Linked DNA regions of Marinobacterium aestuarii. The protein of the gene in region 2 binds, or shares a complex with, the protein of the main gene of each other region. Links are inferred from orthologs where the notes say so. Each region holds a gene or a part of one and is shown on either strand. Other genes may lie near its edges.

The links.
Region 1: the proteins of holA (region 2) and dnaX are in contact, whole or in part, in a cryo-EM structure (PDB 8GIZ), measured with the Escherichia coli proteins. The link is inferred for Marinobacterium aestuarii from one-to-one orthologs.
Region 3: the proteins of holA (region 2) and A8C75_RS09375 are in contact, whole or in part, in a cryo-EM structure (PDB 8GIZ), measured with the Escherichia coli proteins. The link is inferred for Marinobacterium aestuarii from one-to-one orthologs.
Region 4: the proteins of holA (region 2) and dnaN are in contact, whole or in part, in a cryo-EM structure (PDB 8GIZ), measured with the Escherichia coli proteins. The link is inferred for Marinobacterium aestuarii from one-to-one orthologs.

Annotation. Positions count from the first base shown.
Region 1 is NZ_CP015839.1:1,820,172-1,824,543, forward strand. Bases 606-3,545 are described here. They hold dnaX (DNA polymerase III subunit gamma/tau), read left to right. Parts: upstream 606-959; coding sequence 960-3,131; downstream 3,132-3,545. Other genes in these bases: A8C75_RS08150 (MarR family winged helix-turn-helix transcriptional regulator), read right to left, coding at 606-753; A8C75_RS08160 (YbaB/EbfC family nucleoid-associated protein), read left to right, coding at 3,151-3,474; recR (recombination mediator RecR), read left to right, coding at 3,480-3,545. Outside these bases: A8C75_RS08145 (HlyD family secretion protein), read right to left, coding at 1-276; more of A8C75_RS08150, read right to left, coding at 289-605; more of recR, read left to right, coding at 3,546-4,079; rnd (ribonuclease D), read left to right, coding at 4,087-4,372. UniProt on the Escherichia coli protein: Part of the beta sliding clamp loading complex, which hydrolyzes ATP to load the beta clamp onto primed DNA to form the DNA replication pre-initiation complex.
Region 2 is NZ_CP015839.1:617,387-621,702, reverse strand. The notes cover bases 594-3,477. They hold holA (DNA polymerase III subunit delta), read left to right. Parts: upstream 594-1,463; coding sequence 1,464-2,492; downstream 2,493-3,477. Other genes in these bases: A8C75_RS02675 (VOC family protein), read left to right, coding at 3,037-3,477; A8C75_RS02685 (LPS-assembly lipoprotein LptE), read left to right, coding at 982-1,467; leuS (leucine--tRNA ligase), read left to right, coding at 594-966. In the rest of the region: more of leuS, read left to right, coding at 1-593; more of A8C75_RS02675, read left to right, coding at 3,478-3,483; A8C75_RS02670 (transglutaminase-like domain-containing protein), read left to right, coding at 3,600-4,316. UniProt on the Escherichia coli protein: Part of the beta sliding clamp loading complex, which hydrolyzes ATP to load the beta clamp onto primed DNA to form the DNA replication pre-initiation complex.
Region 3 is NZ_CP015839.1:2,131,642-2,136,016, forward strand. The notes cover bases 889-3,831. They hold A8C75_RS09375 (DNA polymerase III subunit delta'), read left to right. Parts: upstream 889-1,826; coding sequence 1,827-2,837; downstream 2,838-3,831. Other genes in these bases: mltG (endolytic transglycosylase MltG), read left to right, coding at 889-1,189; tmk (dTMP kinase), read left to right, coding at 1,193-1,834; A8C75_RS09380 (PilZ domain-containing protein), read left to right, coding at 2,860-3,210; A8C75_RS09385 (TatD family hydrolase), read left to right, coding at 3,241-3,831. In the rest of the region: pabC (aminodeoxychorismate lyase), read left to right, coding at 1-161; more of mltG, read left to right, coding at 155-888; more of A8C75_RS09385, read left to right, coding at 3,832-4,017; A8C75_RS09390 (malate dehydrogenase), read left to right, coding at 4,240-4,375. UniProt on the Escherichia coli protein: Part of the beta sliding clamp loading complex, which hydrolyzes ATP to load the beta clamp onto primed DNA to form the DNA replication pre-initiation complex.
Region 4 is NZ_CP015839.1:422-4,796, forward strand. What follows is about bases 298-3,240. They hold dnaN (DNA polymerase III subunit beta), read left to right. Parts: upstream 298-1,188; coding sequence 1,189-2,292; downstream 2,293-3,240. Other genes in these bases: dnaA (chromosomal replication initiator protein DnaA), read left to right, coding at 298-1,160; recF (DNA replication/repair protein RecF), read left to right, coding at 2,339-3,240. Outside these bases: more of dnaA, read left to right, coding at 1-297; more of recF, read left to right, coding at 3,241-3,430; gyrB (DNA topoisomerase (ATP-hydrolyzing) subunit B), read left to right, coding at 3,574-4,375. UniProt on the Escherichia coli protein: Confers DNA tethering and processivity to DNA polymerases and other proteins. Acts as a clamp, forming a ring around DNA (a reaction catalyzed by the clamp-loading complex) which diffuses in an ATP-independent manner freely and bidirectionally along dsDNA.

The DNA.
Region 1 (4,372 bases), 1.2 Mb from region 2 along the record:
CAGTTGAAACAGCAGGTCACCTTTGCTGACGGCGGCGTTGTCGCCCACGTTCAGCTCTAGCACTGTGCCCGAAACTTCGCTGCTGATCGGGGCCTTGTCGGCCTTGAGGTAGGCGTTGTCTGTTTCGAGGTAACGGCCGCTGCGCAGATAAAGCAGGCTGGCGATGGCGACGGCCAGTAACGGTATGACGACCATCAGCAGGGTGCGCAGGCTGATACCGGCAAATCTGCGGCGCGGTGGCGGAGTGTTTTCGGTTTGGGGGAGCGTTGTGGTCACCGGTTCAGTCTCCTAGATTGGCTGGGGCTCTGGGTGAGTGCTGGCGGGCGTCTGGCTGCCGGACAGGTTGCTGCGTATCTGTACTAGGGATGACGCCAGTTCATCACGCTGACGGGCATCCAGGCCGTCCATCATCTGCTCGTAAATACCGGCGCCGATCTGGCGGATTTGCTGCAGTGGGTTTTGTGCGGCAGCGGTGGTGTGCAGTCGGTAGGCGCGTCTGTCCCTGGGGTCGGCGCGTCGTTCTACCAGCTGCTGTTGCTGCAGCAGATCGATGAGCCGGGCCAGGGTAATGGGCTGAATCTCCATCAGCTCGGCCAGCTCGACCTGGCGTGATCCCGGATAGCGACTGATGTAGATCAGTGCCCGGGCCTGGGCGTAGGTCAGCTCGCTGTGGTCAAGTTGCTGCTGGAAGCGCTGGCGCATCAGGCGGCCGATATCGGCGAACAGGAAGCCCGGGTTGGCGTCGTGATTCATGGTAAGCACTCTATATAGTAAGCAATGCTTATTATATGAGTCGACTATAGATATGCAAGGCTAGGCCGGGTCCCTGTCGCGGAGTGGCGCCGATGACTGTCTGGCAGCGTTGCGTGGTCGGGTTAAAGGCCGTCGTTGTGCTGGCGCGAGGGCAACTCAGCCGGTAGCATAGGCGCCTGTTATATTCAGTCGTAATCAGGGCAGCAATGAGCTATCAGGTGCTGGCGCGTAAATGGCGTCCGAAGCGTTTTCAGGAAATGGTGGGTCAGGAACACGTACTGAAGGCGCTGGTCAATGCGCTGGACGATGATCGGCTGCACCATGCCTATCTTTTCACCGGCACGCGGGGCGTGGGCAAGACGTCCATTGCGCGCCTGTTTGCCAAGTCACTCAACTGCGAGGTCGGCGTATCGTCGGATCCATGCGGCCAGTGCAGCGCCTGTCGCGAGATTGCCGAAGGGCGTTTCGTTGATCTGATCGAAGTCGATGCGGCCTCCCGTACCAAGGTGGAGGATACCCGCGAGCTGCTTGAAAACGTGCAGTACGCGCCGACCCACGGGCGCTACAAGGTGTACCTCATCGATGAGGTGCACATGCTGTCGACTCACTCTTTCAATGCCTTGCTGAAAACGCTGGAAGAGCCGCCGCCCCATGTGAAATTCCTGCTGGCCACGACGGATCCGCAAAAGTTGCCGGTCACCATCCTGTCGCGCTGCCTGCAATTCAATCTCAAGAATATGATTCCCGAGCGTATCGTCGAGCACCTGCGATTCGTGCTGGGGGAGGAAAATATCCCGTTCGAGGAGGCTGCGCTCTGGCTGCTGGCGCGCTCCGCCGACGGCTCCATGCGTGATGGCATGAGCCTGACCGATCAGGCTATTGCCTTTGGTGCCGGCACTATTACCACGCTCGATGTTCAGACCATGCTTGGCAGCATCGATCAGATGCTGGTAAGTCGGCTGCTGGAATGCCTGTCGGCCCGGGATGCGAAGGCGTTGCTGGCGGCGGTGGCGGATCTGGCGCAGTTCTCGCCCGATTATGCCAGCGTGCTCGGGGACATGATCAGCCTGTTGCACCGTGTTGCCATTGCCCAGGTGCTGCCCGATGCGGCGGATAACAGTCTGGGAGATCGCGAACAGATATTGGCGCTGTCCCGCGCCCTGACCGCTGAAGATGTACAGCTGTATTACCAGATTGCCTTGCTGGGCCGACGGGATCTGCCCTATGTGCCGGACGCCCGGGAAGGCCTGGAAATGGTGCTGTTGCGCATGCTGGCTTTTCGCCCTGCGGATGCGCCTGCGGGACCCGCGCCTGTTTCCAGCGCCGCTGCGAATGCCAGTTCAAATGCCAGTGTCAATACAGGAGCCAGCGCTAGCGCGTCACCGCCTGTGGCTGACACGGATGCTCAGGTTACCAATGCGCGGGTTGCCAATGTGCAGGCCGCGCAACCTGTCCGCAATGCAGCCCGTGAGGCTGTTGTATCGCGTGCTGAGCAGGCTCTCGCTGTGGCGCCGGTTGCAGCGCCAGCGCTTGCGCCCGAGCCCGTAATGACCGCTGCTGCCGCTCCTGTGGCCGCACCTGCGCCCGCTCCTGTGTCTGAGAGTGCATCGCAGCGGGTGTCTGCCGTGTCAGCGAGTGCCAGGCCAGATGGGTCGCCTGAGTACGACGAGTCGGATATACCGGGCGGATACGATCAGGGTGATGCGGATCTGGCGTTCATGGGAGTAGCGCCGCCAAAAAAGTCTGAGTCCGCTGCTGTCGCCCGGCCGCAGTCGGCGCCTCAGGGAGCTGCCGCGCCCGTGACTGCGTCAGGGGCTGGCACTGTATCAGGGGCTGACACTGGGCGATCTGAGCCCGCCTCCTTGCAGGCGTCGCGGTCCGCTGCGGCGGGGTCGCCTGTTCAGCCTCAGTCGCCTTCGTCGTCAGTACCGGTGTCGCGGCCAACTCAGATCGCTCCGGTGCAGGCCAGGCCGCTGGCACTGGATTCATTGCAGGCCGATGACTGGGTTGCGCTCTGCACCGGTCTTGGCTTGGGAGGGATGACCGAGAGTCTGGCGGTGAATCTGTCGCTGGAGTCGGTGCAGGGGCAAAACCTGCGGTTTCACTACACGGCACAACAGCAGGCGCTGCTGAATGAGATCCAGCGCGAACGTATCACCAAGGCGCTGCGTGATTATTTTGCACAGCCGCTTGAGGTAGAATTCGAATGTGCGGCCCAGGGCCGCGAAACGCCGCATCAGTTTGCCCAGCGTCAGCGTGAGCTGCGCCAGGCCCGGGCTGTTGCGGCGATTGAGCAGGATCCGCTGGTGCAGGATATTCTGCAGCAGTTTGATGCTCATATTGATATAGATACCGTAGTACCGCTCGAACCGAATTGATTGGCTGAGGATAAATACGATGATGAAGAACATGGGTGGCCTGATGAAGCAGGCGCAGAAAATGCAGGAAGACATGCAGCGCGTGCAGGAAGAAGTGGCGCGCGCAGAAGTGACCGGTGAATCCGGCGCAGGTCTGGTCAAGATCGTCATGAATGGTCGTCACGACGTTAAGTCGATTGCCATTGATGACAGCCTGATGCAAGAAGAGAAAGAGATCCTGGAAGACCTGATCGCGGCGGCCGTCAACGATGCCGTACGCAAGGTTGAGACCAATACCAAGGATAAAATGTCTAAAGTCACCGCCGGCATGCAGTTGCCGCCGGGCTTTAATATGCCGTTCTGATAACGATGTCTTTCAGTCCTCTGATACAGCAGTTGATCAAATCCTTGCGTTGCCTGCCGGGTGTGGGTCCCAAGTCGGCGCAGCGCATGGCACTGTATCTGCTTGAGCATGACCGTCCGGCGGCGCTGGAGCTGGCCGCGTCGCTGCACGAAGCGGTGGAACGGGTTGGTGAGTGCGCGTCCTGCCGTACCCTGTCGGAAGTGTCTCCCTGTGGCATCTGTACGTCGAGCAGTCGCGATCGCTCGGTGCTCTGTGTGCTGGAGTCGCCGGTCGATATGCTGGCCATCGAGCAAACGGGAGGGTTCGGGGGCTATTATTTTGTCCTCAAGGGGCATCTGTCGCCTATTGATGGCGTCGGTCCCGACGATCTGGGTATCGATGCGCTCGTCGAGCGGCTGCGTGGCGGTGAGGTGCGCGAAGTCATACTGGCGACCAATCCCACGGTGGAAGGTGAAGCGACGGCACACTATATCGCCGAGCAGGTGCGCGAGCTGGGTGTTCGGGTGAGTCGTATTGCCCACGGTGTGCCTGTGGGTGGCGAACTTGAGTTTATCGATGGTGGTACTCTGGCGCACGCGCTGGCGGGTCGACGTTCCCTGAATTGAGGTAGGCATGGCGCACGAAAATGGATATGACTGGCAGCAGCTTGAACGTGCTGCGCAGGAGCCGGTGTGGGTCGGTACCGATGAGGCACTGGCGCAGCTGTGCGAGTACTGGCTTACGCTGCCCATGGTTGCGCTGGATACCGAGTTTCAGCGGGTGGATACCTTTTATCCGATTGCCGGGCTTATTCAGCTGGCCGACGACCATGCCTGCTACCTGATTGACCCGCTGTCTATCACGGACTTCGCGCCCTTGCTGGCGCTCTTTGTCGAGCCTTCAGTGCTCAAGGTGCTGC
Region 2 (4,316 bases):
CGCTTCTTCCACAAGCTGATGCGCGACGAAGGCCTGGTCCAATCCGATGAGCCCTTCACCCGCCTGCTGTGCCAGGGCATGGTGCTGGCCGATACCTACTACCGCGAAGACGAAAAGGGCGGCAAGATCTGGATCGCGCCCACCGATGTCGACACCGAAACCGACGACAAGGGCCGCATCATCAGCGCGCGCCTGAAGGCCGACGGTCTGCCGGTGGAACAGGCTGGCGTTTCGAAGATGTCCAAGTCCAAGAACAACGGCATAGATCCGCAGGTCATGATCAACAAGTACGGTGCCGACACCGTGCGCCTGTTCATGATGTTTGCCGCCCCGCCCGAGCAGTCTCTGGAATGGTCCGACTCCGGGGTTGAAGGCGCACACCGCTTCCTCAAGCGCTTGTGGAAACAGGTACACGACCACCTGCAGCAGGGCCAGGACGTGGCCGCGCTGGATACCGCCAGCCTCAGCAACGAGCAGCGCGACCTGCGGCGCAAGGTGCACGAGACCATCGCCAAGGTCAGCGACGATATCGAGCGTCGCCAGACGTTCAACACCGCCATTGCCGCCGTGATGGAACTGTCCAACAGCATCGGACGCTTTGTCGATGTCAGCGAACAGGGCCGTGCCATCACCCGGGAAGCCGTACTGGCGGCTACCCAGTTGCTGTCACCCATAGTGCCGCACATTACCCACCACCTCTGGCAGCAGCTCACCGGCAGCAACGACCTGCTGCACACGCCCTGGCCACAGGTGGATGAAAGCGCCCTGGTGCGTGCATCGCTGGAAATGGTAGTACAGGTCAACGGCAAGATGCGCGCCAAAATCAGTGTCGCCGCCGATGCCGATGAAGATGTGATTCTGCACACCGCCCTGGCGGACGAAAATGTGCGCAAGCACATGGCCGACAAGCAGCTGCGCAAGAAAATTGTAGTGCCGGGTAAACTGGTCAATATCGTTGTAGGCTAAGGACGGGAGAAGGCAATGACTGTGCAATTGAGGCTGATACTGCTGATCGCAACCCTGCTGTTAAGCAGCTGTGGCTTTCAGTTGCGCGGCAGCGCCGAAGTCCCGGTCGCGATGCGCGAACTGGCGCTGCAAATGCCTGCTGGGCGCAGCGCTCTGCGACTCGAACTGAGCCGCACGCTGCGCAGCAACGGCATCGAACTGGCCGCCGTCGCACCCTACACCCTGGAAATTCTCGACGAGAAACAGGGCCGCCGTGTCGCCTCACTGGATGAACGCGTCAAGGCCGACGAATACGAATTGCGCACCGAAGTGCGCTTCCAGATCACCCAGGGCGAACGCTTCCTGATAGCGCCGACCGCGGTACGCACCGAACGGGTCTATACCTACGACGCCGATGCCATTACCGCCAAGAATGCCCAGGAAGCCCTGCTGCGCCGCGAAATGCAGCAGGATATTTCGCGCCAGATCCTGCGTCTGTATATCGCCGCCGGTCAGCCATGAAGCTGAAGCCGGAACAGCTCGGCGCCCGCCTGAAACAGGCTGTGGCGCCGGTCTATCTGGTCACCGGTGACGAACCCCTGCTGGCCGAGGAAAGCTGCGACCTGCTGCGCAAGACATTCCTCGAGCAGGGCTTTACCGAACGCGAAGTCCTGCACGTCGATGGCAGCTTCAAGTGGGAATACCTGCTTGAATGTGCCAGCGCCCTGTCACTCTTTGCCGAACGCAAGATCATCGAACTGCGTCTGGGCAGCCAAAAGCTGAACAAGAACGCCAGCGAGATGCTGCAGCACTATCTGGTCAACCCTGCGCCCGACAACGTACTGCTGATCACGGCCGACAAGCTCGATGCCGGTGCCAAAAAAAGTGCCTGGCTCAAGGCCGTCGACAAGAGCGGCGTGATCGTCGAACTCTGGCCGGTGGAGCCTGCCCAGCTGCCTGAATGGATCCGCCGCCGTGCGGTACAGATGGACATGCGCCTGGACGACAGCGCGGTGGAAGTTCTGTGTCAGCGAGTGGAAGGCAACCTGCTGGCGGCGCGCCAGGAAATGAGCAAGCTACAGCTACTCTACCCCAACAAAACCCTGAGTGCGGACGACGTTATTGATGCCGTCTCGGACAGTTCGCGCTTCGATATCTTCGGCCTGACCGATGCCGCCCTGGGCGCTCAGCCCCAGCGTGTCACCCGCATTATCCAGGTACTGCGTCAGGAAGGCACCGAACCCGCCGTGGTGCTCTGGGCCCTGGCCCGGGAGATACGCACCCTGCATGCCGTACAGCGCGGTCTGCAACAGGGAACCGGCTTCGACAACCTGTGCCAGCAGCAGCGCCTGTTCGGCAAGCGCAAGCAACTGGTACGCAGCACCACCAAACGCCTGTCGCCTGCGACACTCGAAAACCTGTTGCAGCAGGCCGCCGAGGTGGATCGACTGATCAAGGGCGCCCGCGCCGGAGACCCCTGGCTCACCCTCACCTCGATTCTGCTACACCTGGCCGGTACCGCCCTGCCGCTGGATGCCACCGGCTAACCCATTGCCACCCCGCGTTATTCATTCGAATACCCCCATAGCCAATCCCCATATTCCGTGCCTTTTCCCGCGCTTTGCCCTGCCTTTGCAGCGGTGATTATCCGCTGATCAAAAAACAGCCTGTTTCCCGTCCACCCCGTGCGGCAGCACTTAACCCAGTTACCCATAAGTTACGCACAGGTCTACCCCGAAAAACTGTGGATAAACTTAAAAATCCTAATCGGAAAAGTTTCCGAATGGGCTTGACAGCGAACCTTTGACCAGCCCGTTTTTCTGCACATATACACAGCGCAAGTTGCTGAAAAACTGACTTTTTTGTCGTTCAAAAAACGCACGCATCAGGCAATACGCCGGCTCTGCGCTGTTGTGGATGGGTACTCATACCTTATGCACAATCTTATACACAGTATTCGGGGATAAGATTACAGACCGGCGCCCGCTCAGAGTTTTCCAGTACAGTAATCTTGTCCACACACAGGCCCGATCAACAGCCAGGGTGTATAACTAATTAGGATCCAGACGTTCATTAGCTTGGGAGTACTCCATGCCCGCCGCCGCCCGAATTACCCACATAGCCCTGCACGTTACCGACATGGCTGCCTGCGTTGCCTTCTACCGTCAGTTCTGTGGCATGCAGCTGATCCACGAACGCCACAGCCATACGCAGACCATCAGCTGGATGGCCGAACCCGGGCGTGAGCGTGACTTTATTTTCGTACTGATGAATGGTGGTCAGGATCTGCGGCTACCGGACAACGACTACCGTCATTTCGGCTTCGCGCTGAAGAGCCGTGACGCCGTCGACGACATTGCGCAGCAGGCGGCCGATGCCGGCTGTCTGGTCTGGGCACCAAGGGACGAACCCTTCCCGGTGGGCTACTACTGTGGTCTGCGCGATCCTAACGGCAACTATGTTGAGTTCAGCTACGGCCAGCCACTGGGACCCGGGGCAGAAGACTTTGACAGGCTGCAGGAGGGCAGCCCCAACTGAATCTCTTGCTGCCCTTGCCGGGGCCCAACAAAGGAGTACGTTACGCAGGTGCAAAACCTGTACAGTTAACAGGTTATCAGGCGATTTATGCCGACATCTTTCAAAGGAAGAGGCCTATGTGGTTAAGAACCAGCTGTGATCTGACCTTCGACATTACGGTGCCAACACCCTTTGTACTGATGCTGCGTCCCCGCAGCGGTGCCCAGCAATGGATTGCCAGCGAACAATACAAACTGGTCCCCAGTGTGCCTGTGTTCGAATTCACCGATAACTACGGCAATCTGTGCCAGCGCCTGATTGCCCCACCCGGCGCCTTTGGCATTCATACCGCAGCCGAGGTCATGACGTCGGACCATATAGACCGCGCCCCCCGCGCCCGCTTCGTCGAAATACAGAACCTGCCCGAGTCCGCACTCAACTACCTGCTGCCCAGTCGCTATTGTGAATCAGACCGTTTTAGCCAGATGGCCAACAGTATCACCGCAGGCTACGCACTGGGCTACGATCAGGTGGCCGCGATCGAAGCCTGGTTGCGCGACACTATTGCCTATGAGCCCGGCAGCAGCGATATCCAGATTTCGGCGACCGAGGTTAACACGCGGGGATATGGCGTATGCCGTGATCTGGCACACCTGGGCATTGCGCTCTGTCGCAGCCTGAGCATCCCTGCGCGCATGGTGGTAGGCTACTTGCATAATCTGGAGCCCATGGATCTGCACGCCTGGTTCGAGGCTTATGTCGCCGATCGCTGGTATACCTTTGATGCCACCCAGGCCCAGCTGCACGGCGGCTACGTTGCCATCGGCTATGGCCGGGATGCCGCCGATGTCGCC
Region 3 (4,375 bases), 1.5 Mb from region 2 along the record:
GCTTTGGCAAATCGGAACTTGAACAGGCGGACGAAATCATGCTGTGTAACAGCCTGATTGATATCTGGCCTGTGGTCACACTGGACGCACGGCACTGGTCGGTGGGTCCGGTTACTCGAGCGCTGCAATCGCTGCTAGCAAAGGATTATCTTGCGTGTTGAAAAAATCTATAAGCCTGATGGCCGTTGGCGCCTTTCTGGTCCTGTTGCTGGGTGCCATCGCCTGGCAGCGTATTAATGCCTATGTCGACAGCCCCTTGCCGGTGGGTGAGCCCCGTACGCTGCTGATTGAGCGGGGGCAGGGGTTCAATCAGATTGTTGCCGACCTGGAGACCGCAAATCTGGTGCAAAGGCCGATTTTTCTGCGGATTTATGCGCGTATTAATGGCCTGGCGCACCGGGTTAAAGCCGGTGAGTATGAGTTGGAACCGGGTCTGACACTGCGTGTCCTGCTGCAGAAAATGATTGATGGTGACACCCTGCGGCATTTTTTCACCGTGGTGGAGGGCACCACCTTCGCGCAGTTGCGTGAGCAGCTGGAGGCCAATACAGTGCTGCTGCAGACTCTGAGCGAGCTGGACGACAGCGAGGTCATGGCGCAGCTAGGGGAGCCGGAGCAACACCCGGAAGGCATGTTCCTGGCCGAAACCTACCAGTATCTGCGGGGCATGTCGGACCTGGATCTGTTGCGTCGCGCTCGTACCTCGCTGGATGAAGCCCTGGCCCAGGCCTGGGAGAAGCGTGCGTCGGAGCTGCCCTATGAGTCTGCGTATGAGGCCCTGACCATGGCCTCGATCATTGAAAAGGAAACCGCGGTGGCGCAGGAGCGTCCGCGCATCAGCGGTGTTTTTGTGCGTCGATTACAGCAGGGTATGCGCCTGCAAACCGATCCAACGGTGATCTACGGCATGGGAGCTGAGTACAAGGGCAATCTGCGCCGCTCCGATCTGGTGCAGAAAACGCCCTATAACACCTATGCCATCGAAGGGTTGCCGCCCACGCCCATTGCCATGGTCGGTAAGGATGCTATCGAAGCTGCGCTCAATCCTGAAGCCGGTCCCTGGCTGTTTTTTGTGGCCAAGGGCGACGGCAGTCATCATTTTTCGGCCCGTTTGTCGGAGCATAATTCCGCCGTGCGGCGTTATCAGCTGCAACGGCGCGAAGACTACCGTTCGACGCCGGGGGGCTGAAGCATGACCGCAATGCGAGGACGCTTTATTACCGTCGAAGGCACCGAGGGTGCCGGCAAAAGCAGCAATATTGAATTTATACGCAGCGAGCTCGACGCGCGCGGCATCGACGTTGTGCTCAGTCGCGAGCCCGGGGGTACGCCGCTGGCCGAAGAAATTCGTACACTGCTGCTCAGTCCGCGGGACGAGCGCGTCTGTGAAGATGCCGAGCTGCTGCTGATGTTCGCTGCCCGTGCCCAGCATATAGCCGCACTCATCAAGCCTGCGCTGGCGCGCGGCAGCTGGGTGCTCTGTGATCGCTTTACCGATGCAACCTTTGCCTATCAGGGGGGCGGTCGCGGGGTTGATGTCCAGCGTATCCGTACGCTTGAATCTCTGGTGCAGGGGGCGCTGCGCCCCGATTGCACCTTCCTGCTGGATCTGCCAGTGGAGCTTGGGCTTGAGCGGGCCCGCAAGCGCTCCATGCCGGATCGGTTTGAGCAGGAAAAACAGGCATTTTTTGAGCGCGTGCGTGCAAGCTATCTGCAGCGGGTTGAAGCCGAGCCCGAGCGCTTTGCCGTCATCAATGCTGCGCTGGAGATGGAACAGGTGCGCCAGCAGTTGTTGCCTCATCTGGACCGGCTGCAGGCGCTTCGCCATGGATGAGGTTGCCGTACGCAGGAGCGCCGAGATCTACCCCTGGTTGCACGGGCGCTGGGAGCACTTGACCCGTCTGCACAAGCAGCAGCGTCTGCCCCATGCGCTGATGCTCAATGGCCCTGTGGGTATTGGCAAGCGGGACTTTGCCCAGGCGTTGTCGCGCTATCTGCTGTGCCAGAGACCCGGTGATGATGCCGCCTGTGGTACTTGTCGCAGTTGTGTACTGTTTGACAGCGGCGGTCATCCGGATCTGTTCCAGCTGAGCCCGGAAGAGGCCGGCAAGGCGATCAAGGTGCAGCAGGTGCGTGATCTTACCGGCTTCCTGCACAGCACGGCGCAGCAGGGCGGATACCGGGTGGTGATTCTGGAACCGGCGGAGGCGATGAATGCATCCTCCGCCAATGCCCTGCTTAAAACGCTGGAAGAGCCCGGGCGCGATACCATACTGCTGCTGGTGACCCATCGCCTGGGCCAGGTGATGCCCACAATTCGCAGTCGTTGTCAGCGGGTGGACTGCCATCTGCCTGATCCGGATATGGCGCAGGCCTGGTTGTCGGCGCAGTTGAATATAGATCCCGACAAGGCGCAGCAGTTGCTGAGTATCTGTTTGGGGTCGCCGCTGCGTGCCCGCGAGTATATAGAGCAGGACCTGATGGCGCTGCGGCGTAAGTTTATTGAGGGTCTGGCCGATATTCTAAAACAGCGTCGTTCGGCGCTGGAGGTCGCGCAACAGCTGGCCAAAGAAGATCTGGAGCTTTTGCTGGGATGGTTGTATGGTTGGCTTTTAGATATTGTGCGGGTTCTGGGAACCGGTGATGAAAGTTGTTTGCGTCATCTGGATGCGAATAACATGCTGCGGGCCGTGTCGCGCAAAGCCGATGCTCAGACTGTTTACGCACTTTCTGACCTGGTTCACACCGAGCGGGTCAGCCTGATGCAGCGCTTGAACCCTAACCGCCAATTGCTGCTGGAGCGGATATTGTTGAGTTGGTCTGCGCTGGTTAGATGAAACTGAGTGGGAGCTTAGCTCGATGTCCTTAGTGCCGCGCATCAGTCATGGTATTTTGTCCTTGGCCATAGAAACCAAGGAAGATCTGTACAAGGCCTTTATGCCGTTTGTGACCAATGGCGGCCTGTTTATTCCGACGCCCAGAGCCTATCAGCTCGGCGAGGAAGTTTTCATGCTGTTAAGCCTGATGGAAGAGCCGGACAAGCTGCCGGTCACCGGCAAGGTTATCTGGGTCACGCCCAGGGTCGCTCAGGGTGGTCGTGTGCCGGGTATCGGCATACAGCTGTCTCCGGACGATAATACCCTTGTGCGCAAGGTAGAAACCTACCTTGCCGGTACTCTCAATTCCGGGCGCCGCACGCACTCCCTGTAATATCATTTTCTTGCGAGCCTATTTCGTCTGATGTTTATTGATTCACACTGTCATCTCGACAAGATCGACCTTGCCCCTTACAACAATGATTTTGATGCCATGCTGGCGGCCACTCGCGCCAGCAAGGTCGGTACGCTGCTCAGCGTTTCGGTCAGCATGCAGGACTTCCCCGCACTCTATAAAAGTATCGAGCCCTACGATGGCATATACGCCTCGGTAGGGGTGCATCCGCTGCATTCCGATGAAGGTCTGGTGGAGGTCGGCGCCCTGGTGCGAGAGGCGGCGCGGGACAAGGTCATTGCCATCGGCGAAACCGGTCTGGATTACTTTTACAGCGCGGAATCCGCCGAGTTGCAGAAAGCGAGTTTTGTGAATCATCTGCAGGCAAGCGCTCAGACCGGGTTGCCGCTGATCGTGCATACGAGGGATGCCCGGGCGGATACTCTGGCGCTGATCGAGGAGCACGGCAACCCTGATGTGGCCGGCGTGCTGCACTGCTTTACCGAAAGCTGGGAAATGGCGGCGGCGGCGATGGATATGAACTACTTCATCTCATTTTCCGGCATAGTGACTTTTCGCAATGCCGATGAGCTGCGTGATGTGGTGCGCAAAATGCCACTGGAACGTCTGCTGATCGAAACCGATTCGCCTTACCTGGCGCCGGTGCCGCACCGTGGCAAAAAGAATGAGCCGCGCTTTGTGTGTGAAGTGGCGCGCTGTATTGCCGATATAAGGGGCGTTTCGGTGGAAGATATTGCCGCTGCTTCAAGTGAAAACTTTTATCGGCTGTTCCGTCGCGCCGCCTGAATTCTCTCGTCTGCCCATACGGCCTTTGCTGCGTTTTGGTTGCTGTGAAGTGCTGATTCTTCCAGTGCTGTAGCGGTGCTCTATTGGAGCCTGTTGGGGCTCTCTCCAGTCGTGGTCTGTCATAAAAGAGTCGGGTGCTTAACTGTCATTACCCATTCGACTTTGGTATTAGTAGGGCTATATCAGACTTTACTATTCCTGCATTCCAGATTGGAGCTCCAGATGAGAAGACCAGTACGAATTGCCATTACCGGTGCGGCGGGCAGCATTGCGAATAATTTGCTGTTCAAGATTGCCGCCGGCGAAATGATGGGCAAGGATCAGCCGGTAATTTTGCAGTTGATCGAAGTGCCGCAGG
Region 4 (4,375 bases), 620 kb from region 2 along the record:
ATGAGCCCGAGGCTCTGCCCGGCGTGCCGGAGCCGCAGCTGGAGCTGGATATGGCGCCGGCTGCGCCTGCGTTCGCGACAACGATGAGCCCGCGGCATGATCGCAACAAGATTGTGGAGGTCGAGGGCGGTGTACGGCACCAGTCTAATCTCAATCCGTCCTTCACCTTCCAGTCCTTCGTGGGCGGCAAGTCGAACCAGCTGGCGCTGGCGGCGGCGCAGCAGGTGGCGGACAATCCCGGTGGCTCCTACAATCCCCTCTTTATATATGGTGGCGTAGGTCTGGGTAAAACGCATTTGATGCACGCCGTGGGCACCGAAATGCTCAAGCGCAATCCCAATGCCCGCATCGTTTATCTGCACTCCGAGCGTTTTGTTGCCGATATGGTGAAGGCGCTGCAGCTGAATGCGATCAATGACTTCAAGCGCTATTACCGCTCGGTGGATGCGCTGCTGATCGATGATATTCAGTTCTTTGCCGGCAAGGAGCGGTCTCAGGAAGAGTTTTTCCACACCTTTAATGCCCTGCTTGAAGGCGGTCAGCAGATGATTCTGACCAGTGACCGCTACCCCAAGGAAATCAACGGCGTTGAAGAGCGGCTGAAATCACGCTTTGGCTGGGGCCTGACGGTGGCCATCGAGCCGCCAGAACTGGAAACCCGCGTCGCCATCGTGATGAAGAAGGCTGAAGAAGCCAAGATTATCCTGCCGGATGATGCCGCCTTCTTCCTGGCGCAGAAAATTCGCTCCAACGTGCGTGAACTCGAAGGTGCGCTCAAGCGTGTTATTGCCAACGCGCATTTTACCGGCAGCGTTATCAGTACGCCCTTCATTAAAGAGTCGCTGAAAGACCTGCTGGCTTTGCAGGACAAACAAGTTAGTATTGATAATATTCAGCGGGTTGTAGCCGATTACTACAAGATTAAAATGTCCGATCTGCTTTCCAAGCGCCGCAGCCGGTCTATTGCCCGGCCCCGGCAGGTCGCGATGAGTTTGTCGAAAGAGCTGACTAACCACAGTCTGCCCGAAATCGGCAATGCGTTTGGGGGTCGTGATCATACTACCGTGTTGCATGCCTGTCGCAAGATCAAGGAGCTGCGGGAAATTGATACGGACATCAGAGAAGATTATCAGAACCTGCTGCGTCATCTGACGGCGTAGTTATCGGATCGGAACAAGGTAGATCGCCATGAGATTCGTCATATCGCGCGAAGCGTTAATCAAACCCCTGCAGCTGGTCGCCGGTGTCGTCGAACGTCGTCAGACCTTGCCGGTGCTGTCCAACATTCTGCTGGTAGCCGAAGGTGACCAGCTGTCCATGACCGGGACCGACCTAGAAGTCGAGCTTGTGGGTCGTGTGACGCTGGATGAGCCGGCCGAGGCGGGCTCCATTACTGTGCCTGCGCGCAAACTGATGGACATCTGCAAGTCGCTGCCGGACGATGCTCGCATCGAGCTGGCCCTGAGCGGCCAGAAGATGGTGATCAAGGCCGGGCGCAGCCGCTTCAGTCTGTCGACACTGCCGGCGGCCGAGTTCCCCAATGTGGAAGACAGCCCCCAGGCGCTGGATCTGAATCTGACCCAGGGGCACCTGCGCCACCTGATCGATCAGACCGGCTTCTCCATGGCGCAGCAGGATGTACGCTACTACCTCAACGGTATGTTGCTGGAAGTCGCCAACGGCCAGCTGCGTGCGGTGTCTACCGACGGGCACCGTCTGGCGACCTGTGTTGCTGAGGTTGTGGCCGATAGCGACAGCAGCCATCAGATCATAGTGCCGCGCAAGGGTATCCTTGAGCTGGCGCGTCTGCTGCAAAGCGGTGAAGACGGTGTGCGCCTGCTGATTGGTGCCAACCATATTCGTGCTCATGTGGGTGACTTTATCTTCACCTCCAAGCTGGTTGACGGCAAGTTCCCGGATTATCAACGCGTTATCCCGCGCAATGGTAACAAGTACATGCTCGGTGACCGTCAGGTGCTGCGTCAGGTGCTGAGCCGTATCGCCATACTGTCGAACGAGAAGTACCGCGGTGTGCGTCTGCTGCTGACCAGCGGTTTCCTGCAGGTCATGGCCAATAACCCGGAACAGGAAGAAGCCGAAGAAACCGTGGCGGTGGACTACGATGGCGAGTCGCTGGAGATCGGTTTCAACGTCAACTATCTGCTCGACAGCCTGTCGATTCTGAATTCGGAAACGGTGCGCTTCACTCTGTCCGATGCCAACAGCAGTGCGCTGATTGAAGGTGTCGACGAAGCTGACAGCCTCTATGTCGTGATGCCGATGCGCATGTGATCAGTCTTCACCGCAGGGCCGGGTTGAGAGACTCGGCCGTTCCTTTATGCCGATAAAAAGCCTTCATGTTCAGCACGTTCGCAATCTGTCGGATGTGCGAATCACGCCGTCGCCGCGGATCAATATTATCAGTGGCGACAATGGCAGTGGCAAAACCAGCCTGCTGGAAGCCCTGCACTTTCTGGGCATGACCCGTTCCTTTCGTACCAGCCAGTTCCGCCATCTGCTGCAAAGCGGCGCCGACAACTGCCTGGTGTTCGCCCAGATTGATCCTGCTGGCAAGGGTGAACAGCACCCCCTTGGCGTGGAACGGCGCCCCGACGGTGATGTGCGCATTCGCCACGCCGGCCAGACGCTCGGCCTGTCGGAGCTGGCCCAGCTATTACCGCTGCAGGTTATAGACTCCGATACCTTCCAATTGCTCGAGGGCAGCCCCGGTGTGCGGCGCCAGTTTATCGACTGGGGCGTGTTTCATGCCGACCCGAGTTTTATCCAGCTGTGGCGCGGCTTCAGGCGCATATTGAAACAGCGAAACTCACTGCTTAAATGTGGTAAAATCGACCCTCGGCTGCGGCGTGTGTGGGACAGAGAATTTGTCACCTATGCCGAGCGGATGACGGCGTTGCGCGCACGCTATATCGAACTGCTAAAACCTGATTTTGAAACCACTCTCAGTCGTTTGCTGGGGGGCGTACCGGTAGAGCTTAAATTCAGCCAGGGCTGGGATCGAAAAACCCCGCTGGATGAATTGCTCGAAGAAGGTTTTGCGCGCGATCTGAAGCAGGGTTTTACCGGCAGCGGCCCGCAGCGGGCTGATTTGCGGGTACGTACGGATGGACAAAGTGCCGCTGAGCGATTGTCTCGCGGTCAGAAAAAACTGGTGGTCAGCGCGTTGAAACTGGCCCAGGGTGCCCTGTTCTATCGTTTGAATAACCGCCCCTGTATTTACCTGATCGACGATTTGCCGTCGGAACTGGATGAACAGCATTGCCGCTTGTTTTGCCAGTTCCTGGAGGAAACCTCCAATCAGTGTTTTATCACCTGTGTTGATCCCGGAGCCCTTGGCGGTTTCTGGTTACCCCAGACGGATGTCAGCCGTTTTCGGGTTGAGGCAGGGATGCTGACACAAATTGATTAAGCGCCTCGCCCGGCCCTTTTCTGGCGCCGGGCCGGGACTGTGATGCCTTATGGGCGCGCGCAGAATTTTCCGCCCGATTAAGTGGGCGACGTTAGGCAGGTCGGGACGGTCTGCCTGATTGCCAGGTTAACAGGAGATAATTGATGAGCGACGAAAACCAGAGCTATAACTCCTCGAGCATCAAGGTCCTCAAGGGTCTTGATGCCGTGCGCAAGCGCCCTGGCATGTATATCGGTGATACCGACGACGGTACCGGTCTGCATCACATGGTGTTCGAGCTGGTCGACAACTCGATCGACGAAGCCCTTGCCGGTCACTGCTCCGAGATTAGGGTGGTTATACACCCGGATGAAAGCGTCAGCGTTGGCGATAACGGTCGTGGCATTCCGACCGAGCTGCACGAGGAAGAAGGCGTATCGGCGGCCGAGGTCATCATGACGGTGCTGCACGCCGGCGGCAAGTTCGATGACAACAGCTACAAGGTATCCGGCGGCCTGCACGGCGTGGGTGTCTCGGTGGTGAACGCGCTCTCCAGCGAACTCAAGCTCACCATCCGCCGCGCCGGTGAAGTGTTCGAGCAGATCTACCGTCATGGTGTACCCGATGAGCCGCTCAAGGTCGTGGGTGAGACCAGTAATACCGGTACCAGCGTGCGTTTCAAGCCCTCGCCGGAGACCTTCACCCATATCCTGTTCCAGTACGACATTCTGGCCAAGCGTCTGCGCGAGCTGTCGTTCCTGAACTCAGGCGTGCGCATCGTCTTGCGTGACGAGCGCAGCGCCCGTGAAGATATTTACGAATACGACGGCGGTCTGGGAGCCTTTGTTGCTTATCTGAACCAGAACAAGAGCGCGGTCAACAAGGTGTTCCACTTCAACTCCATGCACGAAAACGGCGTGGGCGTGGAAGTGGCACTGCAGTGGAATGATACCTTCCAGGAAAACA